DNA from 3 places in the Pseudomonas sp. R5-89-07 genome. Region 2 is predicted to be linked to each of the others. Evidence: predicted binding sites of a transcription regulator. Region 2 holds the regulator's gene; each other region holds the start of a gene.

Region 1 (10,420 bases), 2.6 Mb from region 2:
AACCATATCGTCAACGGCAAGCTCGACACCGCGAAGCTGGAACGCACCGTCAACACCGCCGTACGCATGCTCGATAACGTGATCGACATCAACTACTACTCGGTGCCACAGGCGCAAAACTCCAACTTCAAGCACCGTCCGGTCGGCCTGGGCATCATGGGCTTCCAGGACGCGCTGTACCTGCAGCACATTCCTTACGGTTCCGATGCCGCCGTCGAGTTCGCCGACAAGTCCATGGAAGCGGTCAGCTACTACGCGATCCAGGCTTCCTGCGACCTGGCTGACGAGCGCGGCGCCTACGAGACGTTCCAGGGTTCGCTGTGGTCCAAAGGCATCCTGCCGCTGGACTCGCAACAGATCCTGATCGAAGCCCGTGGCCAGAAGTACATCGACGTTGACCTGAACGAAAGCCTGGACTGGGCGCCGGTACGTGCCCGTGTGCAGAAAGGTATTCGTAACTCCAACATCATGGCCATCGCACCGACCGCGACCATCGCCAACATCACTGGCGTATCGCAGTCGATCGAACCGACTTACCAGAACCTGTATGTGAAATCGAACCTGTCGGGCGAATTCACCGTGATCAACCCGTACCTGGTTCGCGACCTGAAAGCCCGCGGCCTGTGGGACTCGGTGATGATCAACGACCTCAAGTACTACGACGGTTCGGTGCAGCAGATCGAGCGCATCCCGCAAGAACTCAAAGAGCTCTACGCGACGGCGTTCGAAGTGGACACCAAGTGGATCGTTGACGCCGCCAGCCGTCGTCAGAAGTGGATCGACCAGGCACAGTCCCTGAACCTCTACATCGCCGGCGCTTCGGGCAAGAAACTCGACGTGACCTACCGCATGGCTTGGTATCGTGGCCTGAAAACCACTTACTACCTCCGTGCCCTGGCCGCGACCAGCACCGAGAAGTCGACCATCAACACCGGTAAGCTCAACGCTGTTTCAAGCGGCAACCACGGTGATGACTCGGTACTCGCTGCGCCAGCCGGCCCGGCACCGGTGCCGAAGGCTTGTGCGATCGATGAGCCGGATTGCGAAGCTTGCCAATAAGCTGAGGTGGTTCCGGGCTTGATAAGCCGGAACTGAACCCCTGACAGACCCAGCCTGCAGTTGGGTATGTCAGGGGTTTCTTTTGCCTGACAGAAAAGCAGTCGGTGGCTAGATCAACACGGTTGCCATACCCGAACGAGGCACGCCGCCACGCTGCCCCCACAACTCGATGCGGCCGTCGATCACAGCCATCGAATGACCGCCGTACTCCACTGTCCCGACTTTGCTGCGTCTCAAGTCAGCATCCGTCGCCGGCCTGTAAAGCCCCCTCAGCCCCAAGCGATCCAGGCCTTCACGAGAGTACTCTCCATCGTTGAGGCTGTTCATCGCTGCCATGAAACTGCGCCCTGCCGTGCCATCGTTGTTTTCCATCTGTGCCCGCTTGGCACTCGCGGCATACATGAAGTTGGCATCGGTCATCATGGCTGGGTCGTCGCCCCTGAAACGGGCATGCGTAGCAGCTTGCCTCAATTCATCCTTGGTTAAAGACAGCTTGAAACCATCTCGCATCGTCACGTCATAGCCTGTGCTTGTTTCATTAACCTTCTTGAAGACATCCGTAGGTTTCTGGCCATACCGCATCATTGCGGCTTTGATGGCAGAAACGGTGACGCAATTGCCATCAGGTCCCTGGCTGAAGCCGCTCCATATATTGTCCGGCTTTTTCCCAGGACTGCTGTTGTCAGGTTTGTAATGGAAATATTTCGAACCTTCGGTAGTCTCCTTGTTACTCATGGACTCGCGGGGGCCAAAATCTGATGGGGTCACCCTACCGCCGCCGCCACCCCCCCTCGGCGAGGGCGGGGCAGGTGGAGCTATATCATCATCGTCGGGAAACCACTCTTTCAACAGCTGCTTCAGAAACTCAAGGAATTGTGCAGAAGCCTCTTCCCTTAGCTTGTTGAGGATTTCCTTGAATTTCTCGTCCCCCAACTTCTCACGCAGCGCATTCAACTTGTCGCGCGTATCCTGAATCGTTTGCGTCTTGCCTGACTGCTTTGCCTCAAGCAGCTCGTTGAGCAAGGTTTTGACCGCAGCCTTGTCGGCATCAGGCGTGACCGGTATCGATTCATTCCGCGTCACGCCTGGCATAAATCCAGCACGCCCAGTATCGGCTGTGAAAACCCCTGAACTCCACATACCCCGCCCCCATGATTGGCGAACCTCTGAGGTTCTGGTCCGATCAGTGGCAAGACGGTTATGCCGCGTTCCTTCCCCTGGCAGTTAACGAGTAACCTGATGTGCCTGGGGCAACTTTCCTACACCCACAAAAAAGCCCCTCTTGCGAGGGGCTTAGTGTGCAGCGCTAACGCATCACGTCATCTGAATGATGGTCTGCATGATGGTGCTCTGGGTGGAGATGGTCTTGGCGTTCGCCTGGTAGTTGCTCTGGGCCTTGATCAGGTCCACCAACTCGTTGGTCAGGTTGACGTTGGAGTTCTCCAGGGAGTTGGCCACGATCGAACCCAGGGTGCCGGCTTGTGGGGTGTCGTAACCCGGCTGGCCCGAAGCGAAGGTCTCTTTCCAGGTGGTGCTGCCGGCGGGCTGCAGGCCCTGTTCGTTGTTGAAGCTGGCCAGCGAAATCTGGCCGATGGCCTTGCTCTGCTGGTTGCTGAACGTGGCGAACAGCACGCCGCTGCCGTCGATCTTCAAGCCGGTGATCTGGCCGGTGGCATAGCCGTCGGTCACCGGAGGGTTACGGTAGGTAGCCGAATTGTATTGGGTAATGTTGGCCATGTTGACCGCAATCCCCGTCGGGTTGGCATTCGCGCCGTTGGCCTTCCACACGCCATCGGTCACGGTGCCCGGCACCCAGCCTGTCACGGTGAGCGTCTTGTCGGATACGCCACCGGTGACCACGCTGGTGAGCTTGCCGGCACCATCGAAGGTCAATGTCGAGGCGACAGGCGGGGTCGAAGGGGTGCCTGTCGGTGAAGAACCATCAGGATTGCGACCGTCGATCAGGGTATAGGCATTCCACTTGTTGCCATCGGTTTTCACCAGGTACTGCACCATTGGGTGCGCGTTGCCCTGGGAGTCATACAAGGTGGTGCTGTATTGAGTGGTGAAGGTGTCGGTCTTGGTAGGATCGAACGGTTTGGCCGTCTGGTCGATCACCGGCTCCGAGGAGTTCAGGTTACTGGTAGAGTCAACCTTGGTGGACGCCTTGGGCGGCAGGTTTGTCAGGTTCAGTTGCAGGTCGGTGAGACCGCCCTTGATAATCTTGCCGTCATCATCCGCCGCGTAACCTTGCAGGCGCGAGGTACCCGTGTTGTTGGTGATGTAGCCGTCTTTGTCGGCACGGAAGGCACCGCTGCGGGTGTACTCCAGCGAACCGTCGCTGCCCTTCTGGACAAAGAAGCCACCGCCCTGGATCGCCATGTCCAGGATACCGCCGCTGCCGTTGACGTCACCCTGGGTGAACTGTTGCGACACCGCCGCCAGATTCACACCATTGCCAATGCTGTTCTGGCCGGTGCCCAGTTTGGACGCCGCATAAATGTCCGCGAACTCCGCACGAGACGACTTGAAGCCAGTGGTCGCGACGTTGGCGATGTTGTTGCCGGTCACGTCCAGTTGTTTGTTGGCCGCATAGAGGCCGCTAAGGCCGATATTAAAAGACATGTTTCTCTCCCTCTGCCGTAGTTAGCCGGCTCTATGTACCGATAGTCTGAATTTGCGACAGCTTGACGCTGCCCATGCCGCCTGCAAGGTTGAGCAGCATTTCGCCGCCGGTCTTGCTCAGCGTTACGCTGGTCACCGTTGCCGGCAGCGAAGTAGCGAGGGCAACCGCGTCGCCCTTGTCGTTCTTGGTGGAGGCCGCAAAGGTGTAGGTGCCGGCTGGGGCGACCTCACCCTTGTCGTTCTTGCCATCCCAGATAAAGTCCGAAGAACCTGCGCTCTGGGCGCCCATATCAAGGGTGCGTACCACGTTGCCGTCTTTGTCGGTGATCTTGATCGAGACGTTGCCCGCCGCCGCCGTCACCGCCACCGAACCGGTCATGCTCTTGCTGGTATCGACCAGCGCCTTGTCGGTCTGGGTGATGATTGAACGCCCCACCAGCGACGAAGCCTGCAGTGCCTGCGAAGAGCTGAAGTTGCTCGAGATGTTATTCACCGAGTCGTTCAGGGTGTTGATGCCTTCCAGGCTGCTGAACTGCGCCAACTGAGCCACAAACGCGCCGTTGTCCTGTGGCGACAATGGGTTCTGGTTTTTCAGCTGGGTCACCAGCAGTTGCAGGAATGCGTCCTTGCCTAACGCCTGGTTGCCGGTGGCGGCGTTGGAAACACTTGCCACATTGTTTGAAGCGTCCTTGACCTTGGAATTGAACAGGTCCTGGACTGCCGTATTGTTCGACGTATCAACGATGGCCATTATTTGGCGCCCCTTATCACTGACCCAGGGTCAGGACCTTCTGCATCATGGTTTTGGCGGTGTTCATCATTTCCGCGTTGGTCTGGAACGAGCGGCTGGCGGAGATCATGTCGGCCATTTCCTCGACCACGTTGACGTTGGGGTAGTAGACATAACCCTTTTCGTTCGCCGCCGGATGGTTGGGCTCGTAGCGCGCTTCGAGGTTGCTCTGGTCCTCGACCACACCCAGCACCTGCACGCCTTGGCCGGCGGCATCCTGGTTCTGGAACAGCGAATCACTGCCGCCGCTCTGACCGCCCTGGAACATGGTGGCGAACACTGGATGGCGGGCACGGTAAGTCTGGTCAATGCTCGAAGACACGGTTTCGGCGTTGGCGATGTTACTGGCGACGGTGTTCAAACGCGTGGTCTGCGCGCTCATGCCACTGCCGGCAATATTGAAAACACTGGACAGGGACATGGCTTATTCTCCACGCAGGGCTGACATCAGCCCTTTGAATTTGCTGTTGAGTAGGGTAAAGCTGGCCTGGAAATTCACCGAGTTTTCGGCGTAGTTCGATTGTTCCAGCTGAGCGTCAACGGTGTTCTGGTCGATCGACGGCTGCATCGGCGTGCGATACAGCAGCGACTCGTCACCACTGCTCAGGCCTTGCGCTTCGATATGACGGCTGTTGGTCATGTTCAAGGCGAAGGTGCCGTTCTTGGTCTTGTCCTGCTGGGCGGCGAGCACGGCGGAAAAGTCCAGATCCCGAGCCTTGTAGTTCGGGGTATCGGCGTTGGCAATGTTGTTGGCCAGGACTTCGGCACGCTGGGCGCGGAAGCCCAGGGCTTGTTCGTGGATACCGAGCGCTTTATCGAAGCTGATGCTCATGGCGGAAACCTTTAGGCTGACCTGCTGTTCGTTAACAGGGTTATAGCAAGGTGCGTGCCAATCTTTTGGAGCCCCGTATATCGAGGGCTTGCGGGGGGCCGGCTTGCGGCAATGCCAGAAAAGCGGCAAGCCGTTTCCGCCTGGCGCCAGTAAAGCGGCAATGGGGAATTGCCGCTTTCTTCATCTTTGCCGTGGCAAAAAATGTGGGAGGGGGCTTGCCCCCGATAGCGGTGTATCAGTGATAAATACATTCACTGAACCACCGCTATCGGGGGCAAGCCCCCTCCCACACTTTGACCTTTTACGGCTTATTTGGCCTGGTAGATGATCCCAGGACTGCACTGCACCATCTGGAAGTGATCCGGCAGGCCGTTCAGCGCTTCGGAAGCACCGAGGAACAGATAGCCGCCACGCTTGAGCGTGCCATGGATGCGCAACAGGATGTCTTTCTTCACTTCAGCCGAGAAGTAAATCAGCACGTTGCGGCAGAACACCATGTCGAACTTGCCCAGGCTGGCGTAGCTGTCGAGCAGGTTGAACGAGCGGAACTCCACGCGATTCTTGATCGGCGCCTTGATCGCCCACCGCCCTGCCCCTTTCGGGTCAAAGTAGCGTTGCAGGCGCTCCTGGGACAAACCACGGCCCAGGGCCAGGCTGTCGTACTCACCGGTCTTGCAATTGGTGAGCATGGTGCCGGACAAGTCCGTCGCCACAATCTGCGCGCCGGCCTTCAACTGACCCATGTTGGTCCTTTCGAACTCGTCGATGGACATCGAGATCGAATACGGTTCCTGTCCCGACGAGCACGCCGCCGACCAGATACGCAGGCGCTGGCCCGGGCTGGCCTTGATGGCTTCCGGCAGCACTTTGTTCTTGAGCACCTCAAAAGGGTAGGTATCGCGAAACCACAGGGTTTCGTTGGTGGTCATGGCATCGACCACCATCTCTTTAAGCCCGCTGCGCGGCTGCCCCTGGATCCGCTGGACCAACTCACCCAGGGACTTGATGCCCTGCTGTTCCATCAGCTTGTTGAGACGGCTGGATACCAGGTATTGCTTGTTTTCACCGAGCAATATGCCACAGGCTTTTTCCAGGAAGACCCGGAACTGTTCGAAATCCAAATTACCCGTAGACAATGATACCGCCTCTTAAATCGTGTGACCGCCAGGGGAAAATCCCCCTAGCCGTGATCTGCTGCCTTGATCCGGTCGACTACCCGGGATGCGAGGTCATCAGGGCGGAATTTAGCCAGGAAGTCATCTGCACCGACCTTCTTGACCATCGCCTGATTGAATACCCCCGACAACGAAGTATGCAGGATGATGTGTAATTTTTGCATGCGTGGATCGCTGCGTATCTCAGCCGTGAGGGTGTAGCCATCCATTTCCGGCATCTCGATGTCGGAAATCATCATCAAAAATTCTTCTTCCGGCTTCTTGCCTTCATCCACCAACTTGCGCAGGTAATCCAGGGCTTGACGCCCGTCATTGAGGGCTACCACATCGACACCAACGGTTTGCAGGCAACGCGTAACCTGCTTGCGAGCGACGGAGGAGTCGTCCACGGTCAACACGCGCAGGGACACTGCCTTGTGCGCCGTTTCGGCATCCACCACGCCGACGGAAATGGTCTCCGAGGTCGGCGCTACTTCGGCGAGGATTTTCTCCACGTCGATGATTTCCACCAGTTGGTTGTCCACTCGCGTCACAGCCGTCAGGTAGTGATCGCGCCCGGTGCCCTTGGGCGGCGGATGGATCTCTTCCCAGTTCATATTGACGATACGTTCCACCGAGCGCACCAGAAACCCTTGGGTCTTGGTGTTGTACTCGGTGATGATGACGAACGGGCTCTGACGGTCCTGCAAACCGGAGGAGCCAGTGGCCATTGCCAAGTCAAGAATCGGAATGGTCGCGCCACGGATATTGGCTACGCCGCACACCACCGGACTGGATTTGGGCATGATCGTCAGCTTGGGGCACTGCAACACTTCGCGGACTTTAAACACGTTGATGCCGTACAGCTGTTTGCCGTCCAGGCGAAAAAGCAACAACTCCAGGCGATTCTGCCCTACCAGCTGTGTGCGCTGGTTTACTGAATCCATTACACCTGCCATGCCCAGACTCCTAAATCCCAGAGGTACGATGCGTACCAACACTAAACGGCACGAGCTTTGCTAAGTTTTGCTATTTGATTGGCTATGGATATTAAAATGACAGTTTCCCGCCGCCCTTGCCGCCCAAAGTACCGCAGACTGCTCTGCGCCGCGATGGCGCTGCTTGTCTGGGGCGTGGGCGTCACGACTCGCGCCGACAACGTCACCCTGCCTGATCTCCTTATCGGCGTCACCCAAGGCTTTCTTGAATTCACTGTAGAAGATTATCTGGCGACCACACAGACGCCGGGACGCTATGAGATCCAGGTCAACCCGCTGGACCCGCGCCTGCGCATGCCTATGTGTGACAAGGAATTGACGGCCACTCTGGAAAGCCCGGCCCAGCCCATCGGCCGCGTAACCGTTAAAGTACGCTGCGAAGGCGCGTCCCCGTGGACGGTGTTCGTGCCGGCGCAGGTCAAATTGTTTCGCGACGTTGTCGTGGTAGCGCGACCCTTGAAGCGCACCGGGATTATTGGCTATGACGATGTTGCGTTGCGTGAACGGGATATCAGCTTGATCAACCAGGGTTACCTCACCTCGCTGGATCAGGCGATCGGGCAGCGGCTTACCCGACCAATGGTCACCGATCAAGTGATCACGCTGGTTCATCTAGAGCAGGCCGAAGTAATTCGCAAGGGTGACCAGGTGGTGATTTCCGCCAGCAGCGGCGGGCTGAATGTAAAAATGCCGGGGGAAGCGCTGTCCAATGGCAGTATGAGTGAACAGATTAGAGTGAAGAACCTCAACTCCAACCGCGTGATCAAGGCGCGGGTTACGGCGCCTGGCCAAGTCGAGGTGGCACTATAGATGACTGGAATCAATTGCCCGCTTTTCCTACACTGTGGGCCGGATGCCGAGCCTTGCGAGTTAATTGTCACTCGCGGCTAAAGTTTGTCCGGGTATGGCCGAAAACATGGCAAGCGTCCAAATACCCAGAGGTTTTTTATCATGGTCATTGATTTCAATCGTTTGAACAGCACCCAGCCCTTACCGGGCACCACGCGCACCAACGGTGCCAAGGAAAGCGCAGAAGCCAAGTCTCAGCCCGTGAAGGCAGAGCAGGCAAGCGCGAGCCCGAGTGGGGAATCGGTACACCTGAGTAATGAGGCTCAACAGTTGCAGAAGGTCACTGACTCGCTGCGCGATCAACCGATTGTCAATAAAGCCCGCGTGGCCGAATTGAAACAGGCAATCGCCGATGGCACGTATACAGTCGACAGCAACCGCGTAGCCAGCAAGCTGCTTAACTTCGAAGCCGAGCGCTAGGCAAAGGCCTGCGCTGGGCTTCTGGACGCTTAAACCCCAAGGCCAGCCATGCACCACGACGAACATTTGCTTGAACTGATCATTGATGATCTGGCGCCGACGCAACAGTTGCTCGAGCTGCTTAAAGAAGAGTCCCTGGCCCTGTATGGCCGGGATATGCCTTTGCTCGAAGAAATACTGGCGCGCAAACAGTCGCTGATTGTGCTGCTCGAGCAGCACGGCAAGAAACGCAGCGAGATTCTGACCAGCCTGGGCCTGCCCGCCGATCACGACGGCCTGGCGCAGCTGGCGAGTCACTCCTCGGTCGGCGATCAGTTGCTGGCGCAAAGCAAAGAGCTCAATCAACTGCTCGCCCAGTGCCAGGAAGCCAACCTGCTCAACGGTCAGTCGATCCAGCTTCAGCAAGCCACCACCGCCAACCAGTTGCGTATTCTTCATGGCGGTGAGCCCCCGGCCCTCTATAACGCCCAAGGTTCCACTTCACGCCTGGTCAAGCCAAGCACCCGCAGCCAAGCCTGACGCCGGTTTACAGCGCGACCTATCCAAGGTGCGCTACATACTGGCAAAATGCCGGTTCTTGCGTGTAGTCGTATTTTGCCTGGAGATGGAACAACCGTGTTCAACGCCCCTAATGCGGAAGATGCACCGCAGCCACCGAAGGTCCTTACCACGCCTTTGGAAATCGCCAGCACTCTGCGAATGCTCCAGGACAGCCATGATCCATTGATCATCACTTTCCACGAACGCAGCCAACGCTTCCAAAGCTATCTTGTGGACATCGATCGGGACAGCAAAACGCTGGCACTGGACGAGATGATCCCACGTGATGGTGAACGTTATCTTGAAAATGGCGAACCCTTCCGCATCGAGGGTTTCCATGATGGCGTACGGGTTGCCTGGGACAGTAATGGCACGCTGAGTATCAGCGAAAAAGACGGCCACCGTATCTACACTGGGAGCATGCCCGGCGAGGTGGTCTACCATCAGCGTCGTAACGCATTCCGCGCTGCACTTAAGCTGGCGCAGCTGGTGAATATTGAACTGGGTGGCGAGAAGCTCAAGGCACCGGTCAGCGGCAAGCTGCTGGACATCTCGGCCACCGGGTGCAAATTGCGCTTTGAGGGCGATATTTCCGAACGCCTGCAACTGGGCCAGGTGTATGACCGCTTTATCGCCGCCCTGCCGTTCGGCAGCATGACCACTGCTGTCGAGCTGCGCTATCTGCATTTCGAAGACAGGATCAACACCACCTTCGCGGGTGTGCGCTTCCATAACATGAGCGGCTTGGTGCAGCGCCAAGTGGAGCGTTTTGTGTATCAACTGCAGCGCGAAGCTCGACGCTTCGACAAGGATGACGATCTATAAACCTTGAACGCGGATGTAAAAAAACGGGCAGATCCTGATGGGATCTGCCCGTTTTTTCGTTCAGGGGCGCGCCCTGCTCAAGTCATGGGGATGATCGTCCGGGTCCGTTGGCTCCGGCGGAGTCTGGGCGTCCAGCTCATCAGCCGCTGGCTCGGGTTCCGAATCAGGAACCAAGTCCTGCATCTGCTCCTGGACCACTTGCTCATCCACCCGCGGGTCAAGTGCAGCCACCAATGGCGAACTGGACATGCTGTCAGGCATGGCCACGTGATGCAGCGGGGCGTCGTCGACCTGATGCAGGTTAGTCACGGCCTTCGGCCGAATACGC
Region 2 (10,420 bases):
ACCGTATTGAGCAGGAATTTACCGATCAGGTCTTCAAGTACCAACGACGACTGTGTGTCGTGGATGGTCGAGCCATCCTTGAGCAGGGCTGTTTCCCCGCCCACGCTGACACCGATGTACTTCTCGCCCAGCAGGCCCGCGGTGAGGATAGACGCCGTGGAGTCGGTCGGCAGATTATCTACCTTCTTGTCCAGTTGCATCGTCACTCGACCGGTGAAGCTGTCGCGATCCAGATCGATTGCCGTGACCTTGCCGATGGTCACACCGGCCATGGTCACTTTAGCTCTGACCGTCAAACCGGCGATATTGTCGAAGTACGCATAAAGTTTATAAGTGTCGGCGGTGGGGCTGGCCGACAGGCCACTGACCCGCAGGGCCAGCAACAGTAAAGCCAGGATGCCAGCCAGCAAGAAAAGGCCGACACCGATTTCCACAGTGCGGTTTTGCATCAGAAATCTCCAAACATCAAGGCGGTCAAAATGAAGTCAAGGCCCAGTACCGCCAGCGAGGCGTACACAACGGTCTTGGTGGTGGCGCGACTGATCCCTTCTGAGGTGGGTTCACAGTCATAGCCTTGGAATACGGCGATCCAGGTCACTACAAAGGCGAAGACGATGCTCTTAATGATGCCGTTGAGCACGTCGCCCGTGAAGGTCACGCTGTTTTGCATGTTGGCCCAGTAAGAGCCGTCATAGACCCCCAGCCAGTCCACTGCCACCCACGAACCACCCCAGATCCCGACCACGCTGAAGATCATTGCCAGCAGCGGAAGGGAAATGAAGCCAGCCCACAGGCGCGGGGCAACAATGTACTTGAGCGGGTCCACGCCGATCATTTCCAGGCTGGACAGCTGTTCGGTGGATTTCATGTTACCGATTTCAGCGGTCAGCGCAGAACCGGCACGACCGGCGAACAACAAGGCGGTGACCACCGGCCCCAGTTCCCGCAACAGCGTCAGGGCGACCATCTGCCCTACCGCCTGCTCGGAACCGTAGCTCGACAGAATGTTGAAGCCCTGCAACGCCAGCACCATACCGATGAATACCCCGGAGACCACAATAATCACCAGGGACATCACGCCAACCGCATGCAGCTGCTTGAGCAGCAGGCCAAAGCCGCCGCCGATGCCACCGCGGCCAAGCAAGGCGTGGAACAGGAAAATAGTCGAACGCCCCAGGACTTCGACGATGTCGATGCCCGAGCGACCGAAAAGGCGAACCTTTTCGACAAGAGATGTTTTGCGCATCAGCGCTTCCCCAGAAGATCTGCGCGGTAATCCGCTGCCGGAAAGTGAAAAGGCACCGGGCCATCGGGATCGCCGGTCATGAACTGGCGAATGCGCGGGTTATCGGCATTCATCAGCTCTTCCGGCGTGCCCTGCCCCAGCACCTGACCATCACCTACTACATAGAGGTAATCGGCGATGCTCGCGGTTTCGGCCAGGTCGTGAGACACCACGATGCTGGTGATTCCCAACGCGTCGTTGAGCAGGCGGATCAGGCGCACCAGTACGCCCATGGCGATTGGGTCCTGGCCCACGAAAGGCTCGTCGTACATGAGGATCTGCGGGTCGAGGGCAATGGCTCGCGCCAGGGCGACACGGCGCTTCATGCCGCCGGACAACTCGTCCGGCATCAGGTCGATGGCCCCGCGAAGCCCTACGGCCTGCAGCTTCAGCAACACGATGTCACGAATCATCTCATCGGACAGTTGGGTATGCACCCGCAGCGGGAACGCTACGTTTTCGAATACATCGAGGTCGGTGAACAGCGCGCCGCTCTGAAACAGCACACCCATGTGCTTGCGCGCATCGAACAGATCGCTGCGCGACAGCGTCGGCAGGTTCTGGCCGTTGACCCACACTTCACCGGCACTGGGGCGCAATTGCATGCCCATCAGGCGCAACAAGGTGGTCTTGCCGCAACCGGAAGGCCCCATGATGCCCGTGACTTTTCCGCGAGGAATGCGAATATCGACGTTATTGAAGATGCTGCGCGTACCGCGCTTGAAGGAAAGGCCCTTCAGCTCGACCGCGTAGGCGTTATCGGCACTCATCTAATCTCCTTGGGATGCAGCCTTTCACTCAGACACCCTGCATGCGACTTTCGTTTGCACAGGGATGCGCAATAGTTTGCACCATGGGTTGGCCGGGACCGAACTGGCCGCGAACTATATCACTGCTGGTGCAGAGCCCCCAAGGCCGGAACAGCGCTTGTTCAGATTCAGGACAGCGAAAAACCGTTGCCGGCCATGTTATCAAGACGATTCCGAGAGCCCTTCAGAATAAAGCCTGACGAACTTGCGTGAGGGAATTGATCATTACCGCTATAATCGCCGACTTTTCGTCAGGCTATACGATTTCAGACATGAGCCAATCCAGCGACCTTATTCAATCCGCACAACGCACCATCCGCCTCGAGCTGGAAGCCGTAGAAGGTTTGCTGGCACATATCGACGCAGATTTCGTACGCGCCTGCGAGATGATTCTGGCCAGCAAGGGCCGCGTTGTCGTGGTTGGCATGGGTAAGTCCGGCCACGTCGGCAACAAGATCGCCGCTACGCTGGCCAGCACCGGAACCACGGCGTTCTTCGTGCACCCGGCCGAAGCCAGCCATGGTGATATGGGCATGATCACCAAGGATGACGTGATTCTGGCCCTGTCCAACTCCGGTACCACCAACGAGATCGTGACCCTGCTGCCGCTGATCAAGCGCCTGGGCATCAAGATGATCAGCGTCACTGGCAACCCGGAGTCGACCCTGGCCAAGGCCGCCGAAGTGAACTTGAACGTTCATGTCGCCCATGAAGCCTGCCCGCTGAACCTGGCACCCACCTCTTCCACTACTGCAGCCTTGGTGATGGGCGATGCATTGGCCGTCGCACTGCTGGAGGCGCGCGGGTTCACGGCTGAAGACTTCGCGTTTTCCCACCCGGGCGGCGCTTTGGGCCGTCGTTTGCTGCTGAAAGTGGAAAATGTCATGCATGCGGGCGATGAATTGCCCCACGTGCCACGCGGCACCTTGCTCAAGGACGCACTGATGGAGATGACCCGCAAGGGCCTGGGCATGACCGTGATCCTGGAAACCGACGGACGACTGGCCGGCGTGTTCACCGACGGTGATTTGCGTCGCACCCTGGACCGTACCATCGACATCCATACCGCAACCATCGACGCGGTGATGACGCCCCACGGCAAGACCGCCCGCCCCGAAATGCTTGCTGCTGAAGCCCTGAAGATCATGGAAGACCACAAGATCGGCGCGCTGGTGGTGATCGACGAGAATGACCGCCCGATTGGCGCCCTGAACATGCACGACTTGCTGCGTGCAGGAGTGATGTAGATGACCAGCGACCTGTTGCAACGCGGTAAAAACATCAAGTTGGCGATATTCGACGTGGATGGCGTGCTGACCGATGGCCGCCTGTACTTTCTCGAAGACGGCAGCGAATTCAAGACGTTCAACACACTCGACGGCCAGGGCATCAAGATGCTGATGGCGGCAGGCGTGCAAACCGCGATTATCAGTGGTCGAAAGACACCGGTTGTGGAACGCCGCGCACAAAACCTCGGGATTCCTCACCTGTATCAGGGGCGCGAGGATAAACTGGTGGTATTGGACGAGCTTCTTGGCCAACTCAACCTAAGCTATGAACAGGTCGCCTACCTGGGTGACGATCTGCCTGACCTGCCGGTGATCCGCCGGGTCGGCCTGGGCATGGCCGTGGCCAATGCCGCAGCGTTTGTGCGTGAACATGCCCATGGCATTACCACCGCCCGCGGCGGCGAAGGTGCCGCCCGCGAGTTCTGTGAATTGATCCTGCGTGCCCAGGGCAGTCTTGAAGCGGCCCACGCCGCCTACTTATAGAGCGTTATATGCTGAGTAAAAAGATTCGCAATTTCCTGCTGTTCGGGGTCATCGCCGCGTTGCTCCTCGCGGTGGGCTACTGGAATATCAGCCCGGAGCGCTTTCTCGACAAACCTGTCGTGCAGGTGGATGAAAGCATCATCGACAACTTTGCCACCAACACCCACACCGTGCAGTTCCTGCCCGATGGCAAGGTGCAGTACGTATTGGTCTCCGATAAGGTCGAGCGCCTGAAAGCTTCGGAAGTCAGCCTGCTGACCAACCCGGACCTGAACCTCTACCGCGGCACCGAACAGCCCTGGCATGTCACCAGCCTGCGTGGCGAGGTCAACCCGGACGGCACCGAAATCGAACTGATCGACTCGGTGCGCGTCGCACGTACAGACGCACAGAACCGCGACACCATCATTACCAGCAGTCGCATGACCGTATTCCCACAGAAGGAATATGCGCAGACCGAGCAAGACGTTAGAATCGACGGCGCTGGCGGTGTATCGACTGGCAAGGGAATGAAAGCGTATTTGAAAGAAAGCAGGATACACCTGCTATCGAACGTAAGAGGACAGTATGAGGCTCGTTAAAACCCTCCCTATTTTGCTCGGTCTGGGCGCAGCACTGGGAAGCGTGAGCGCCTGGGCTCTGCCGAACGATAGCCAGCAACCGATCCACATCTCGGCTGACGATGCGCAGCTCGATGACAAACAAGGCGTCGCCACCTACACCGGTGGCGTGATCATCACCCAAGGCTCGATGAAGATCACTGGCAACACCGTGACCCTGACTCGCACCGCGACCGGCGATATCGACGTCGTGACCTCCGTGGGCAACCTGGCTTACTTCGAACAGAAGCAAAAGGCAGAAGACCCGGGCCCGATGAAAGGCTATGGCAAGACCATCCAGTACCATGCCCAGCAAAATCGCATCGTACTGATTGATCAGGCCAAGGTACTCAGTGCCGACGGCAACTCCACCGAAGGCGAGAAGATCGTCTACAACACCCAGACCCAGGTCGCCCAGGCGGGTCGCGCCAATGGCAACAAGGTCACCGCACCTCGCCCACGTATCGACATGGTCATCCAGCCGAAGAAGAAGGCCGAGTAATGGCAACCCTGAAAGCCCAGCATCTGGCCAAGGCCTATAAAAGCCGCCAGGTGGTACGCGATGTCAGCCTGTCGATCGACAGCGGCCAGATCGTCGGCCTGCTCGGCCCCAACGGCGCCGGCAAGACCACCTGCTTCTACATGATCGTCGGGCTGGTCCAGGCGGACCAGGGCCGTGTATTGATTGACGACCTGGACGTCAGCCACCAGCCGATGCACGGCCGTGCGCGCGCAGGTATCGGCTATCTTCCGCAGGAGGCGTCGATCTTCCGCAAACTGTCGGTAGCCGACAACATCATGGCAATCCTCGAGACCCGCAAGGAACTCGACCGCGACGGCCGCCGCAAGGAACTGGAAAGCCTGCTTCAGGAATTCCACATCAACCACATTCGCGACAACCTCGGCATGAGCTTGTCCGGTGGTGAGCGTCGTCGTGTGGAGATTGCCCGCGCCCTGGCGACCGCGCCCAAGTTCATCCTGCTGGACGAACCGTTCGCCGGTGTCGACCCGATCTCGGTCGGCGACATCAAGCAAATCATCCATCACCTCAAGGCCAAGGGCATCGGTGTGTTGATCACCGACCACAACGTCCGCGAGACCTTGGATATCTGCGAAACCGCCTATATCGTCAACGACGGCCAGTTGATTGCCGAGGGCGATTCCGCCACCATCCTGGCCAACGAACTGGTCAAGGAAGTGTACCTGGGTCACGAGTTCCGCCTGTAAACACGGTGGTATCAGGCCATTCGCTGTTGAGCGCGCGAGTCAATAAAAACCTCAGTATTTTTATTGTTACCGCGCTCTAGGCAAAGCCCCCGATATCAGGCATATAATTTGCTTATGTTTGGCGCTCACGCGCCCTGTCGTGGATGGCGCATTGCGCCGGCGAATAAGGTGTTAAGCCCCTGCCATGAAACCATCGCTAGTCCTGAGAATGGGCCAGCAGCTGACGATGACACCGCAGCTGCAACAGGCCATCCGCCTGCTCCAATTGTCGACCCTGGACCTGCAACAGGAAATCCAGGAGGCCCTGGAGTCCAATCCGATGCTCGAACGCCAGGAAGAAGGCGACGACTTCGACAATACCGACCCGTTGGCCGACAACATCGAGCAAAAGCCCAATCCCGATGTACAGGAACCGTCCTACCAGGAAACCGCCCCCACGGTGGATAACCTTGAGGACGGCGAATGGAACGAACGCATTCCCAACGAGCTTCCCGTGGACACCGCATGGGAAGACGTCTACCAGACCAGCGCCAGCAGCCTGCCCAGCAATGATGATGACGAGTGGGACTTCACCACCCGTACGTCTGTCGGCGAGAGCCTGCAGAGCCATTTGCTGTGGCAACTGAACCTGGCGCCGATGTCGGACACCGATCGCCTGATCGCCGTCACCCTGATCGACTGCATCAATAACCAGGGCTACCTGGACGAAACGCTCGAGGAAATTCTTGAAGCCTTCGACCCGGAACTGGATATTGAACTGGACGAGATCGAAGCCGTCTTGCACCGGATCCAGCAATTCGAGCCCGCCGGTATCGGCGCGCGCACGCTCAGCGAGTGCCTGCTGCTGCAACTGCGCCAGCTCCCGGCCAAGACACCCTGGCTCGCTGAGGCCAAGCGCCTGGTCAGCGACTACATCGACCTGCTGGGCAGCCGCGACTACAGCCAGCTGATGCGTCGCATGAAGCTCAAGGAAGACGAACTGCGCCAGGTCATCGAGCTGGTGCAGAACCTCAACCCTCGCCCTGGCTCGCAGATCGAGTCCAGCGAAGCCGAATATGTCGTGCCCGACGTGATCGTGCGCAAGGACAACGAACGCTGGCTGGTGGAACTGAACCAGGAATCGGTGCCGCGCCTGCGCGTCAACCCGCAATACGCCGGCTTCGTGCGGCGCGCCGACACCAGCGCCGACAACACCTTCATGCGCAACCAGTTGCAGGAAGCGCGCTGGTTCATCAAGAGCCTGCAAAGCCGCAACGAAACCCTGATGAAAGTGGCGACCCAGATCGTCGAGCATCAACGCGGCTTCCTGGAATACGGCGACGAAGCGATGAAGCCCCTGGTACTGCACGACATCGCTGAGGCGGTCGGCATGCATGAATCGACGATTTCACGGGTGACCACGCAAAAATTCATGCATACCCCACGGGGTATTTATGAGCTGAAATACTTTTTCTCAAGCCACGTAAGCACCTCCGAAGGCGGCGAATGCTCGTCCACGGCGATCCGCGCGATCATCAAAAAACTGGTTGCCGCGGAAAATCAGAAAAAGCCGTTGAGTGACAGCAAGATCGCTGGTTTACTGGAGGCACAAGGCATTCAGGTCGCCCGTCGAACCGTCGCCAAGTACCGCGAGTCTCTCGGGATCGCGCCTTCCAGCGAGCGAAAGCGTTTGATGTGACGGGCGGGCCACAGCGTTCCAGTGGCAGGCGTTTTGCCTGCCGCTTTATGCACTGGCAACGAAGGAGAAGCTGTATGCAAGTCAACATCAGTGGACACCAGCTGGAAGTCACCAAGCCCCTGCGTGAGTACACCGAGAGCAAGCTGAACAAGCTTGCGGGGCATTTTGACAAGATCACCAACGTGCAGGTCATCATGGAGGTCGACAAGCTCAAGCAGAAAATCGAGGCCACCCTGCACGTACCGAATGCCAAGCTCGTCGCCAATGCGGAACATGAAGACATGTACGCGGCGATCGACTCGCTCTACGACAAGCTCGACCGCCAACTCATAAAGCATAAGGAAAAGAATCTGCACCTGATGCAAGGTACAGGTCGTTAACTCTCCCCCCATGATCCGACTTGAAACCATCCTGACCCCCGGCCGTTCCCTCGTGAACGTGCCGGGCGGCAGCAAGAAAAAAGCCCTCGAACAAATTGCCAACCTGATCAGTAGCCAAGTGCCTGAACTGGAGATGCAAGATGTCTTCGAGGCCCTGATTGCCCGTGAAAAACTCGGCTCGACCGGTTTTGGCAACGGCATCGCCATCCCCCACTGTCGTCTCAAAGGCTGCGAAACACCCGTCAGCGCCCTGCTGCACCTGGATCACCCCATCGATTTCGACGCCATCGACGGCGCCCCGGTCGACCTGCTGTTCGTTCTGCTGGTCCCGCAAGCCGCCACCGATGCGCACCTGGAGCTGCTCCGGCAGATCGCCAGCATGCTCGACCGCAAGGAAGTACGCGAAAAACTGCGCAGTGCCAGCAGTAATGAGGCCCTGTATCAGGTCGTCCTGGATGAACAAAGCGGGCAATAATCATGCGTTTGATCATCGTCAGCGGCCGCTCCGGCTCGGGCAAGAGCACTGCGCTCAACGTTCTTGAGGACAGCGGCTTCTACTGTATCGACAACCTGCCCGCCGGGCTGCTGCCGGAATTGGCGGAACGCGCACTGATCCATACCGAACTGGCGCAACCGCTGGTCGCTGTGTCGATCGACGCCCGCAACCTGCCCAGCCACCTCTCGCGGTTCCCCGAACTGCTTGAGGAAGTGCGTGCCAAGCATATTCATTGCGACGTGCTGTACCTGGATGCCGACGAAGAAACCCTGCTCAAGCGTTTCTCTGAAACCCGTCGACGCCATCCGCTCAGCAGCGCCAACCGCTCCCTGGCGGAAGCCATCGAGGACGAGACCAAACTGCTGGGGCCGATCATCGACCTGGCCGATCTGAAGATCAACACCACCAACCTGAACCTCTACCAGCTGCGCGACGCCATCAAGCTCCGATTGCTCAACCAGCCGGAGCCTGGCACTGCGTTTCTGGTCGAGTCGTTTGGTTTCAAGCGTGGCATGCCGGTGGATGCCGACCTGGTATTTGACGTGCGCTGCCTGCCCAATCCTTATTGGAAGCCGGAATTGCGCGATCAGTCTGGGCTCGACCAGCCGGTAATCGACTACCTGGCCGCGCAGGCGGATGTGGAAGAGATGTTCCAGGATATCTCCAGTTACCTGCTCAAATGGTTACCGCGCTTTGCCGCAAGCAATCGTGCCTATGTCACCATTGCCATCGGCTGCACCGGTGGTCACCACCGCTCCGTCTACCTGACGGAACGACTCGGCCAGGTACTGCAACAAACCCTCAAGAACGTCCAGGTTCGCCACCGCGACCTTAGCTGAAAGGAACACTTGCGCGATGCCCGCTCTGGAAATTGAAATCATCAACAAGCTGGGCTTGCATGCCCGTGCATCAGCCAAATTTGTCGGCGTCGCCGGGAAGTTCCCCTGCCAGATTCGCGCCGGGCGCACTCCAGAGTCGATGGTCGACGGCAAAAGCATCATGGCAATGATGATGCTCGCCGCAGGCAAAGGCACCAAAATCCACCTGAAAACCGAGGGTGAGCAGGAGCAGGAAGCGATGGACGCATTGGTGGCGTTGATCAATAACTACTTTGATGAAGGCGAATAACCTGTCTCTGTAGGCTTAAGCCTTACCCCAACGCCGTGTCCATCACCATCATCAAGCAAAACCCGATGCACAACCCCAGGCTGGCAAGCTTATCGTGACCGTTTCGGCGTGACTCGGGGATGACCTCATGGGTCACCACCAACAGCATTGCGCCAGCCGCCAGCGCCAGCCCCAGGGGCAGCAGCACTTCGGCAAGGCTCACCAACCACGCGCACAGCACGGCAAAGACGGGCTCTACCAAACCCGATGCGGCACCGATCAGAAACGCCCTGATCCGCGACATCCCCGCCCCCGCCAATACCAGCGCAATCACCAGGCCTTCCGGTACATCCTGCAGGGCGATGCCCATGGCGAGGCTGTCGGCATCCGCCATGCCGCCGCCAGCAGAGACGCCTACGGCCATGCCTTCAGGTATGTTGTGGGCAATGATGGCAAACACGAACAGCCAGATGCGCGGCGGGATAACCGGTTTATCCGGCGTGCCCACCAGCATTTCCGGGCTGGCGCCGGAGACCTTGCGGTCCACCAGATACAGCCCGAAGGCACCCAGCATGATGCCGAAGCTGATCAAGCCGCCCGCGCCCCAGGGCGAGAGCCCCAGGTTTTCAGCGGCGGCGATACCCGGCACCACCAGCGAAAAGGCGGTCGCCGCCAGCATGACCCCCGCGCCAAAACCCAGCAAGGTATCGCTCAACGCCGCCGGCATCCGGCGAATCACCAGCACCGGCACTGCTCCCAGCGCCGTGCCGAGTGCGCAGATCGCCCCGCCCTGCAGCGCGCGCAAGATGCGTGGTTCCAGGTCGAGCCAGGCCAGCCCATGGGCCACCAGCAATGCCGTACCGACTAATACAAGCAGGGAGCCAAACGCGTAGCGAAATAATCGCACGCTGCTAATCGCCAGTGTTTCAGTGCCCATAATCGGCCTTAGATCTTGTTATAGGTTGAATGTCAGGCCAAGGCAGCCTGGTAGCGTGCGGCAACCTCCGGCCAATTGATGACGCTATAGAATGCATTGATGTACTCCGGTCGTCGGTTTTGGTACAGCA
Region 3 (10,420 bases), 1.3 Mb from region 2:
GTCATGATTCAGGCAGACTCCTTTTTTCTGCACAAAAAAGCAAAACCCCGCCAGGAAAAGGCGGGGTTCTCGCGGACCTCGATGAGTTGAGGTGTATCCGGACACTAACACAGCGTCACAAATAAACAAGACGGCGTCAGGTTTGGGCCTTGCGCTGCGCCGCTTGTGCACAGATCACCCGACGCCGGGCATCGTCGGCGGAGCGCCACTCACGGATGTCTTCCACGTGGCGGAAGCAGCCGAGGCAGACTTTCTGCTCGTCCAGGCGACACAAGCTGATACAAGGTGACGGCACTGCCGGGCTGACATTGCTGAACAGTGGCTTGGGCGGGCGTACGGGTGCAGGCTCACTCACGATCAGATCTCGTCGAAATCCAGGTCGGCACCGGTATATTCGTGGACCAGGCGCGCGAGCATTTCTCCCAACAGTTCTTCGCTCTTGTCGCACTGCCATTTGCCGCTTTCTTCGTCGTAGTCGAAGTGAACGCCACCGGAGCGCGCCGCCAACCAGAGCTGACGCAGCGGCTCCTGGCGACTGAAGATCAATTGCTGGCCACTCTCGAACTTGACAGTCAGCACGCCGGCCGAGTTTTCCAGGTCCACGTCCAGGTCGCTGTCGTCGAAAATATCTTCCAGCTTCTCCTGGGTGGCATCCACCAGGTCGTGAAAACGGGCTTCGGTCAAACTCATTGTGGCAACCTCGAAAGTGTCTGGTTCTGCTCAAGCGCCGCACGATACGGACGCGCCCCGCCGATTGCAAAGGATACCGATTTCATCACAGATGGCGGTACGAAATATCCCCAGCTAGCGTAGCCCGCTTCCCGACTATCTCGGCAAACCCCCGCCGGACGGGTATTCCAGCGCATAGGCAAGCTGGCGGGTGGTCGGTATACTCGGGCGCAATTAATGCATATTCAAGGATTTCGCCATGAAGCGCCTGATCTCTTCCCTTGCTGCGCTCGTCGCGGTCGCTTGCCTCGTTAGTGCCTGTGGTCAAAAAGGCCCGCTGTACCTGCCCGACGACAGCAAAGACCCGAACGAACAGGCGCAGTCGTCGCAAAAGCCATCCAAAGCGCACAAGCACGACACTTACTAAGGGACCCTCATGGACGCTTTTAACTACCGGGACGGCGAGCTGTTCGCGGAAGGCGTGGCGCTGTCCGCGATTGCCGAGCGCTTCGGCACCCCGACCTACGTGTACTCGCGTGCTCACATCGAAGCGCAATACCGCTCGTTCACCGACCCGCTGGAAGGCGTGCCGCACCTGGTGTGCTACGCGGTGAAAGCCAACTCCAACCTGGGTGTACTCAATGTCCTGGCGCGCCTTGGCGCTGGTTTCGACATTGTGTCCCGTGGCGAGCTCGAACGTGTATTGGCCGCCGGTGGCCAACCCGACAAAATCGTATTCTCCGGCGTCGGCAAGAGCCGCGAAGACATGCGCCGTGCCCTGGAAGTGGGCGTGCACTGCTTCAACATCGAATCCACCGACGAACTGGAGCGCCTGCAGGTCGTGGCGGCCGAAATGGGCGTTCGCGCGCCGATCTCCCTGCGCGTCAACCCGGACGTCGATGCCGGCACTCATCCGTACATTTCCACCGGTCTCAAAGAGAACAAGTTCGGCATCGCCATTGCCGACGCCGAAGACGTGTATGTCCGCGCCGCTCAGTTGCCGAACCTGGAAGTACTGGGCGTCGACTGCCATATCGGCTCGCAACTGACCACCCTGCCGCCGTTCCTGGATGCGCTCGACCGCCTGCTGGCGCTGATCGACCGCCTCGGCGACTGCGGCATCTACCTGCACCACATCGATCTGGGTGGCGGTGTAGGGGTGCGTTATCGCGATGAAGAGCCGCCGTTGATCGCCGACTACATCAAGGCCGTGCGCGAGCGTATCGAAGGTCGCGACCTGACGCTGATGTTCGAGCCGGGACGTTACATCGTCGCCAATGCCGGTTTGCTGCTGACCCAGGTCGAGTACCTCAAGCACACCGAGCACAAGGACTTCGCCATTGTCGACGCGGCAATGAACGACCTGATCCGCCCGGCGCTGTACCAGGCCTGGATGAATGTCACTGCCGTTGCACCGCGCAACAGCGAGGCGCGTGCGTATGACATCGTCGGCCCGATCTGTGAGACCGGCGACTTCCTGGCCAAGGATCGTCAGCTGGCCCTGGAGGAAGGCGACCTGCTGGCCGTACATTCGGCCGGTGCCTATGGGTTTGTCATGAGTTCCAACTACAACACTCGCGGGCGAGCCGCCGAGGTGCTGGTGGACGGTGATCAAGCGTTTGAAGTGCGTCGCCGCGAGACGGTAGCCGAGTTGTATGCTGGCGAAAGCCTGCTGCCGGAGTAAGCCATGCTGCTGCGTTTTACCAAGATGCACGGGCTGGGCAATGACTTCATGGTCCTCGACCTGGTCAGCCAGCATGCGCACATCCTGCCCAAGCACGCCAAACAATGGGGCGACCGGCATACCGGTGTCGGCTTCGACCAACTGCTGCTGGTAGAAGCGCCGACCAACCCGGAGGTGGACTTCCGTTATCGGATCTTCAACTCCGATGGCTCCGAAGTGGAACAGTGCGGCAACGGCGCGCGCTGCTTTGCGCGCTTTGTGCTGGACAAGCGTTTGACCGCCAAGCGCCAGATTCGCGTCGAGACCAAGGGCGGCGTGATCGAACTGGATATCCGCAGTGACGGCCAGATCAGCGTCAACATGGGCGCGCCACGCCTGGTGCCAGCGGACATTCCGTTCCAGGCGCCCGAGCAGGCGCTCAGCTATGCGCTGGACGTAGACGGCAACCGTGTGGATATCGCCGCCGTATCCATGGGCAATCCCCATGCGGTACTGCGGGTCAATGACATCAACAATGCACCGGTGCATGAGCTGGGGCCGAAGATCGAACATCACCCGCGCTTTCCGGCACGGGTCAACGTGGGCTTCCTGCAGGTGATCGACCGTTCCCGCGCGCAATTGCGTGTGTGGGAGCGCGGCGCCGGCGAAACCCAGGCCTGCGGCACCGGTGCTTGCGCCGCTGCCGTGGCCGCGATCAGCCAGGGGTGGATGGATTCGCCGCTGCTGATCGACCTGCCGGGTGGGCGCTTGTCCATCGAATGGGCAGGCCCTGGCCACCCGGTGATGATGACCGGGCCGGCCTCGCGTGTATACGAAGGACAGGTCCGTCTATGAGTGAGCCAAGCCAATGACCGATAAGCCTCAAGTACCCGCACACGTCACCCCAAGTGAAAGCCTGGAGGCCGCCGCAGTCGCGGCGTACCTTGAGGCTCATCCGGACTTCTTCGTCGAGCACGAAGAATTGCTCCCGGCATTGCGCATCCCTCACCAGCGTGGCGATACCGTGTCGTTGGTGGAGCGGCAGATGAAAATCCTGCGCGAGCGCAATATCGAAATGCGCCACCGGCTCTCGCACCTGATGGACGTGGCGCGCGACAACGATCGCCTGTTCGACAAGACCCGTCGCCTGATCCTGACCCTGATGGACGCCGCCAGCCTGGAAGAAACGGTGATGGCCGTGGAAGACAGCCTGCGCCAGGACTTCCAGGTGCCATTTGTCAGCCTGATCCTGTTCAGCGATAACCCGATGCCGGTGGGTCGTTGGGTCAGTGGTAGCGAAGCGCAAACCGCCATTGGCGGCCTGCTGTCGGAAGGCAAGACCATCAGCGGCACCCTGCGCGAGCACGAACTGGACTTCCTGTTTGGCGCCGAACAGCGCAAACAGATCGGCTCCACCGCCGTGGTAGCCCTCAGCCACCAAGGCCTGCACGGCGTACTGGCCATCGCCAGCCGCGATCCTGCGCACTATAAAAGCTCGGTGGGTACACTGTTCCTGACCTACATCGCCGAAGTGCTGGGCCGCGTCTTGCCGCGCTACACCACTGCCCTGCGCGCGGTGCGCTAGCCATGGAACGGCAACTGGACGCTTACTGCGCTCACCTGCGCAACGAGCGCCAGGTGTCGCCTCACACCTTGGAGGCCTACCGGCGGGACTTGAACAAGGTCCTGGCCTATTGCGAAAAACAGCAGGTCGCCAGCTGGAAAACCCTGGATATCCAGAGCCTGCGCAGCCTGGTTGCACGGCTGCACCAGCAAGGCCAGTCCTCGCGCAGCCTGTCGCGCCTGCTGTCGGCGGTGCGCGGCCTCTATCACTACCTGAACCGCGAAGGCTTGTGCGATCACGACCCGGCCAACGGCCTGTCACCGCCCAAAGGCGAGCGACGCCTGCCAAAGACCCTGGACACCGACCGCGCCCTGCAACTGCTGGACGGCGCGGTCGAGGATGACTTCCTGGCACACCGCGACCAGGCGATCCTCGAGCTGTTCTATTCCTCGGGCCTGCGCTTGTCAGAGTTGACCGGCCTGAACCTCGACCAACTCGACCTGGCGGATGGGCTGGTGCAGGTGCTGGGTAAAGGCAGCAAGACGCGTGTGCTGCCGGTCGGCCGCAAAGCCCGCGAAGCCTTGCAGCTGTGGTTACCATTACGGGCGCTGGCCAACCCGAAAGACGATGCGGTATTTATCAGCCAACAAGGCCGACGCCTGGGGCCACGGGCCATTCAGTTGCGTGTGAAGGCCGCCGGCGAGCGCGAACTGGGACAAAACCTGCACCCGCATATGCTCCGGCACTCCTTTGCCAGCCATATGCTCGAATCGTCCCAGGACCTGCGCGCAGTCCAGGAGCTGCTCGGCCACTCCGATATCAAGACCACGCAAATCTATACCCACCTCGACTTCCAGCACCTGGCAACGGTGTACGACAGCGCCCATCCACGGGCCAAACGCATCAAGGGCGACGACTCATGAGCATCAAGCTGATCACCTTCGACCTGGACGACACGCTCTGGGACAACGTACCCGTCATCATCAGCGCCGAAGCGTCGATGCGCGAATGGTTGGCGCTCAACGCGTCCAAGGTCGGCGACTTGCCCTTGGAACATTTCGCCAGCCTGCGCCAACAGGTGCTGCAGCGTCACCCGGAACTCAAACACCGCATCAGTATCCTGCGCCACCGGGTGTTAATGCATGCGTTTGAGGAGGCCGGTTATCCACAACCTGAGGCCACGGAAATGGCCGACGTGTGTTTTGAAGCGTTCATTCATGCGCGGCACCAGCTCACCGTCTTCCCCGAAGCCGAGCCAATGCTCAAAGCGCTGCGCCAGCACTTCCTGCTGGGGGTGATCACCAATGGCAATGCCGATGTGCAACGTGTGGGCCTGGCGGACTACTTTCACTTTGCCTTGCGTGCCGAAGATATCGGCATCGCCAAGCCGGATGCGCGATTGTTTCAAGAGGCGTTGCAGCGCGGCGGTGTGGAGGCCGGGGCGGCGGTGCATGTTGGCGATCATCCAGGTGATGACATCGCCGGGGCTCAACAGGCGGGGCTGCGGGCGGTGTGGTTCAACCCGACAGGCAAGGTGTGGGAAGGGGAAAAACTCCCGGATGCGCAGATTCGCAGCCTGACGGAGTTGCCGGAGTTACTTCGCCGCTGGCAGTAACACCGATGGCCAAATGTGGGAGGGGGCTTGCCCCCGATAGCGGTGTACCAGTCACCAGATGGACTGGCTGACCCACCGCCATCGGGGGCAAGCCCCCTCCCACATTGAATTGCCCCAAGCTCATAAATAGCAGCCATGAAAAAACCCGCAGCGACGGCGGGCTCTTTCAGCAAGCAGGTGGCTGCCTCAGATAGGACGGCTGCCGTACTTGTTATCCGGTTTCTTCGGTGGATCAGCAACCACGTTGGGCTCGACTTCGACCACTTTGCCGCCTTTGGCGAGGAACTCTTCCATCGCGCGGGCCAGGGCATCGCGCTCTTTGTTCTTGGCTTCAACGCTAGGCAGCTCGTCTACCGAAACAGCAGCCTTGGCCTTGCCTTTGGCTTTGGGCGCGGCATCATCGCCAGCACTGTCATCAAGGTCTTCAGCAACGTCATCAGCCGCCACTTCAAGACTTTCCTCAGTGTCGTCTTCGTCACCTACTTCAAGGTCGTCGTTTTCCAGATCATCGTCGCTCATGTTCTACCTCATGACTTGCGAAAAGCAGATTAGTTATAGCCCAGCTTCACCCTCTGTCGAGGTCGCTGGAAAAAAATCAACGTCCACTGGATCTCCAGTGGCTTATGCCCCTTCACCATGCAAGGTGGCGAGGACTTTACGAGCACCGCCGTGATCACGGTGCTCGCCCAGATAAACACCTTGCCAGGTCCCCATCGCCAAGCGGCCGGCCTTCACCGGCAAACTCAACTGGCAGCCCAGGAGACTGGCCTTGAAGTGCGCCGGCAGATCATCCGGACCTTCGTCGTTGTGTTCGAACCCTGCCTGGCCTTGCGGCACCAGCACGTTGAAAAAACGCTCGAAGTCCCGGCGAACTGCCGGATCGGCATTCTCGTTGACCGTCAACGAGGCCGAGGTGTGCTGCAGCCACAGATGCAACAGGCCCACGCGACACGCCTTCAATTCAGGCAAGCCGGCAAGCAACTCATCGGTCACCAAGTGAAAGCCCCGGGGCTTGGCCCGCAGGGTTATCAGGGTCTGTTGCCACATACAGTTCTCCGCCCATCGGCGCGCATTCTAGCGCGCTCTGGAAAAAAACAAAGTGCCGAATACGCCTACATGCCTGTAAGACATTCGCACCCCCAAAAGTGCGGTGTGGATCCCATCACAAAGTCGACGAAAAACCCATACCACTTATAGCCAAAGACAAACGCCAGGCAAAAAAATGCCCGGCAAGCCGGGCATCTTTTTTTCGCGTACTTACAAGTTGTAGCCGCGCTCGTTGTGTTGCGCCAGGTCGAGGCCGACCGCCTCTTCCTCTTCGGTGACGCGCAGGCCCATGACCATGTCCAGCACCTTGAGGATAACGTAGGTGACGATCGCCGTGTAGATCACGGTGAAGCCGACGCCTTTGCACTGGATCCACACCTGGGCAGCGATGTCGGTGGTAGCGGCGTTGAAGCCACCCATCGACGGAGCTGCGAACACGCCGGTCAGGATCGCGCCGAGGATACCGCCGATACCGTGCACGCCGAAGGCGTCCAGGGAGTCGTCGTAGCCCAGCTTGCGCTTGAGGGTCGTGGCGCAGAAGAAGCACACCACGCCCGCCGCCAGGCCGATCACCAGCGCGCCCATCGGGCCGACGGTGCCAGCAGCCGGTGTGATTGCAACCAGGCCGGCCACCACACCCGAGGCGATGCCCAGTGCGCTCGGCTTACCGTGGGTGATCCACTCGGCAAACATCCAGCCCAGCGCAGCGGCGGCGGTAGCGATCTGGGTAACCAGCATCGCCATGCCGGCCGTGCCGTTGGCCGCAGCAGCGGAGCCGGCGTTGAAGCCGAACCAGCCGATCCACAGCATGGCCGCGCCGATCAAGGTGTAACCCAGGTTATGCGGGGCCATCGGGGTGGTCGGGAAGCCTTTACGCTTGCCGAGCACGAGGCACGCTACCAGGCCAGCCACACCGGCGTTGATGTGCACCACGGTGCCACCGGCAAAGTCCAGCACGCCCCAGTCCCACATCAGGCCGCCGTTGCCGCTCCAGACCATGTGCGCAATCGGCGCATAGACCAGGGTGAACCAGATGCCCATGAAAATCAGCATCGCGGAGAACTTCATGCGCTCGGCGAAGGCACCGACGATCAGCGCCGGCGTGATGATGGCGAAGGTCATCTGGAAGGTGATGAACACCGCTTCCGGGAACAGCGCCGCCGGCCCGGTGATGCTGGCTGGAGTGACCCCTGCCAGGAACGCCTTGCCCATGCCGCCGAAGAAGGAGTTGAAGTTGACGACGCCCTGCTCCATACCGGTGGTATCGAACGCAATGCTGTAACCGTAGATGACCCACAGAATGCTGATCAGGCCAGTGATGGCAAAGCATTGCATCATCACCGACAGAATATTCTTGGAACGGACCATGCCGCCGTAGAACAGCGCCAGGCCAGGGATGGTCATGAACAGCACCAGTGCGGTGGCGGTCAGCATCCAGGCGGTGTCGCCGGAATTGAGGACTGGAGCCGCCACTTCATCTGCCGCCATTGCAAGGCTTGGCATTACGATGGACAACAGGGCTCCGAGCCCTGCGAATTTACGCAGAGTCATAGTGTTTTCTCCTGGGGCGTTGGGGTTTGGCGGCTTAGATTGCGTCGGTATCGGTTTCGCCGGTACGGATGCGAATAGCCTGTTCCAGATTGACCACGAAGATCTTGCCGTCACCGATCTTGCCGGTGTTGGCGGCCTTGGTTATCGCTTCGATAACCCGGTCAAGATCCTTGTCGTCAATGGCGACATCAATCTTCACCTTCGGCAGGAAATCGACTACGTATTCCGCGCCGCGATACAGCTCGGTATGACCCTTCTGCCGACCGAAGCCCTTGACCTCAGTAACGGTAATGCCCTGCACGCCGATCTCGGACAGTGACTCGCGTACGTCGTCCAACTTGAACGGCTTGATGATGGCAGTGACTAGCTTCATGAAAACTCTCTCCCGAATTGGTGGACTTGCCCCAGGAAAACAAACCCGTCTCAAGTCTAAGCGCAGTGCCTGGCTTTGTAACGCATCGTCGCCTCGGCATTTACCGCGGCGACGCCAGCGAACCACTGGTGACGAAAAACCTGTACCCCTGATCCATCGGCGCACTGCATTCGTCACAGCGACTGCATCAGTGCATGGGTCATGTTCGTCTAAGCAGAAACCTTGCCAGCTCCGTAAAAATCACTGAAATCAGTCCATTGCCCACTCGTGCCCACCTGCGGGGCGTTCCGCCAATCGCGATGCGCATTAAAACAGTGCGCGACCGCCCTTCCTCGTGCGCGAAAAGCGTGCGCATCAGCCGTGAAAAGACTATAGACGCTGCGTGATACACTGCCGGCCAACTGTTTTCCGGAATATTTCCCATGCTCGCGCCCAAAGACTTCCTCGACGCCCTGAGCGGCCACGCCTCTCGCCTGTTCAGCGGCGACACCCCGCTGCCCCGCAATGAAATCGAAAGCCAGTTCAAGGCACTGCTGCAAAGTGGCTTCAGCAAGCTCGACCTGGTGAGCCGTGAAGAGTTCGACAGCCAGATGGTGGTGTTGGCCCGCACGCGTGCGCGGCTTGAGAGCCTGGAGGCGAAGGTCGCGGAACTGGAAGCGCGGATGACGCCACCTTCCGCCGAATAAACGCAATCAGTGAAGGGGCTACCCCGCAGAAGCGTGAAATCACCTGTGGCGAGGGAGCTTGCTCCCGCTGGACTGCGCAGCAGTCCCATTGTCTGGGGCCGCTTCGCGACCCAGCGGGAGCAAGCTCCCTCGCCACAGGTACGGTGTTCGCCTTAACGGCCTGGCATTAGCGGGTTTTTCTCCACAGTTGTCCTGCGTCGTTGTCTGGATACGTTCTGTAAAACCTCCCCCGCTTTGCTTTTCTCACCCTCGTCTACCCTTGAATAACCCGCAGGAAGCGGCCTCCATTTCAAGGATCGAGCATGTCCCTCGCCATCGTCCACAGCCGCGCCCAGATCGGCGTTGAAGCTCCCGTCGTTACCGTCGAAGTGCATATGGCCAATGGCTTGCCATCCCTGACCCTGGTGGGTTTGCCGGAAACCGCGGTCAAGGAAAGCAAGGACCGCGTTCGCAGCGCCATTCTCAACTCGGCCCTGCAATACCCAGCGCGGCGCATCACGCTCAACCTCGCGCCCGCCGACCTGCCCAAGGACGGCGGGCGGTTTGACCTGGCGATTGCCCTGGGGATCCTGGCGGCCAGCATGCAGGTGCCGGCATTGATGCTCGATGACGTCGAGTGCCTGGGAGAGTTGGCGCTGTCCGGCGAGGTACGCGCGGTGAAAGGCGTGTTGCCGGCCGCGCTGGCGGCGCGCAAGGCCGGGCGCACCCTGATAGTGCCCAGGGCGAACGCTGAGGAAGCTTGCCTGGCGTCAGGGTTGAAGGTGATTGCGGTAGATCACTTGCTGCAGGTGGTGGCGCACTTGAATGGGCATGTACCGATCGAGCCCTACAAGTCCGACGGCTTGCTGTATTTGAATAAGCCTTACCCGGACCTCAATGAAGTACAGGGCCAGTTGGCCGCCAAGCGTGCCTTGCTGATCGCCGCGGCGGGGGCGCATAACCTGTTATTCAGCGGGCCGCCCGGCACCGGCAAGACCTTGCTCGCCAGCCGCCTGCCGGGCTTGCTGCCACCGCTCAGCGAGCAGGAAGCACTGGAAGTCGCGGCGATTCAATCCGTGGTCAGCCTGGCCCCGCTAAGTCATTGGCCGCACCGGCCGTTCCGCCAGCCGCACCACTCGGCGTCCGGCCCCGCGCTGGTCGGCGGAGGATCGAAGCCGCAACCGGGGGAAATCACCCTGGCCCATCACGGCGTGTTGTTCCTGGACGAGTTGCCGGAGTTCGACCGCAAAGTCCTGGAGGTACTGCGCGAGCC

What was found. The regulator sigma-54, encoded in region 2, starts transcription at its own class of promoters, with help from an activator protein. The targets are predictions, from matches to a motif close to ANTGGCATNNANNTTGCTNT.
Region 1: a site for sigma-54 is predicted at 5,349-5,368, ahead of flgB (flagellar basal body rod protein FlgB). Genes of this name have one in related genera too.
Region 3: a site for sigma-54 is predicted at 8,693-8,712, ahead of glnK (P-II family nitrogen regulator). Genes of this name have one in related genera too.

Annotation. Positions count from the first base shown of each region.
Region 1 is NZ_CP027727.1:4,517,714-4,528,133, forward strand. Features, by position in the region: gene C4J94_RS20585 (ribonucleoside-diphosphate reductase subunit alpha) at 1-1,059, shown strand, start outside; gene C4J94_RS20590 (hypothetical protein) at 1,168-2,151, opposite strand; gene flgE (flagellar hook protein FlgE) at 2,374-3,684, opposite strand; gene flgD (flagellar hook assembly protein FlgD) at 3,716-4,435, opposite strand; gene flgC (flagellar basal body rod protein FlgC) at 4,452-4,895, opposite strand; gene flgB (flagellar basal body rod protein FlgB) at 4,899-5,306, opposite strand; gene cheR (protein-glutamate O-methyltransferase CheR) at 5,615-6,442, opposite strand; gene C4J94_RS20620 (chemotaxis protein CheV) at 6,487-7,419, opposite strand; gene flgA (flagellar basal body P-ring formation chaperone FlgA) at 7,504-8,268, shown strand; gene flgM (flagellar biosynthesis anti-sigma factor FlgM) at 8,410-8,727, shown strand; gene C4J94_RS20635 (flagella synthesis protein FlgN) at 8,776-9,246, shown strand; gene C4J94_RS20640 (flagellar brake protein) at 9,343-10,092, shown strand; gene C4J94_RS20645 (MFS transporter) at 10,153-10,420, opposite strand, start outside.
Region 2 is NZ_CP027727.1:1,097,972-1,108,391, reverse strand. Features, by position in the region: gene mlaD (outer membrane lipid asymmetry maintenance protein MlaD) at 1-449, opposite strand, end outside; gene mlaE (lipid asymmetry maintenance ABC transporter permease subunit MlaE) at 449-1,246, opposite strand; gene C4J94_RS04975 (ATP-binding cassette domain-containing protein) at 1,246-2,055, opposite strand; gene C4J94_RS04970 (KpsF/GutQ family sugar-phosphate isomerase) at 2,367-3,341, shown strand; gene C4J94_RS04965 (HAD family hydrolase) at 3,342-3,866, shown strand; gene lptC (LPS export ABC transporter periplasmic protein LptC) at 3,875-4,447, shown strand; gene lptA (lipopolysaccharide transport periplasmic protein LptA) at 4,434-4,967, shown strand; gene lptB (LPS export ABC transporter ATP-binding protein) at 4,967-5,692, shown strand; gene C4J94_RS04945 (RNA polymerase factor sigma-54) at 5,877-7,370, shown strand; gene hpf (ribosome hibernation-promoting factor, HPF/YfiA family) at 7,445-7,750, shown strand; gene ptsN (PTS IIA-like nitrogen regulatory protein PtsN) at 7,761-8,225, shown strand; gene rapZ (RNase adapter RapZ) at 8,228-9,085, shown strand; gene C4J94_RS04925 (HPr family phosphocarrier protein) at 9,102-9,374, shown strand; gene C4J94_RS04920 (ZIP family metal transporter) at 9,397-10,290, opposite strand; gene C4J94_RS04915 (superoxide dismutase) at 10,323-10,420, opposite strand, start outside.
Region 3 is NZ_CP027727.1:5,756,649-5,767,068, forward strand. Features, by position in the region: gene rnk (nucleoside diphosphate kinase regulator) at 1-5, opposite strand, end outside; gene C4J94_RS26450 (DUF1289 domain-containing protein) at 137-355, opposite strand; gene cyaY (iron donor protein CyaY) at 358-690, opposite strand; gene C4J94_RS26460 (lipoprotein) at 929-1,096, shown strand; gene lysA (diaminopimelate decarboxylase) at 1,106-2,353, shown strand; gene dapF (diaminopimelate epimerase) at 2,357-3,187, shown strand; gene C4J94_RS26475 (DUF484 family protein) at 3,201-3,917, shown strand; gene xerC (tyrosine recombinase XerC) at 3,920-4,819, shown strand; gene C4J94_RS26485 (HAD family hydrolase) at 4,816-5,511, shown strand; gene sutA (transcriptional regulator SutA) at 5,698-6,030, opposite strand; gene C4J94_RS26495 (secondary thiamine-phosphate synthase enzyme YjbQ) at 6,133-6,558, opposite strand; gene C4J94_RS26500 (ammonium transporter) at 6,769-8,109, opposite strand; gene glnK (P-II family nitrogen regulator) at 8,144-8,482, opposite strand; gene C4J94_RS26510 (accessory factor UbiK family protein) at 8,905-9,168, shown strand; partial or broken gene C4J94_RS28220 (N-acetyltransferase) at 9,211-9,306, opposite strand; gene C4J94_RS26520 (YifB family Mg chelatase-like AAA ATPase) at 9,471-10,420, shown strand, end outside.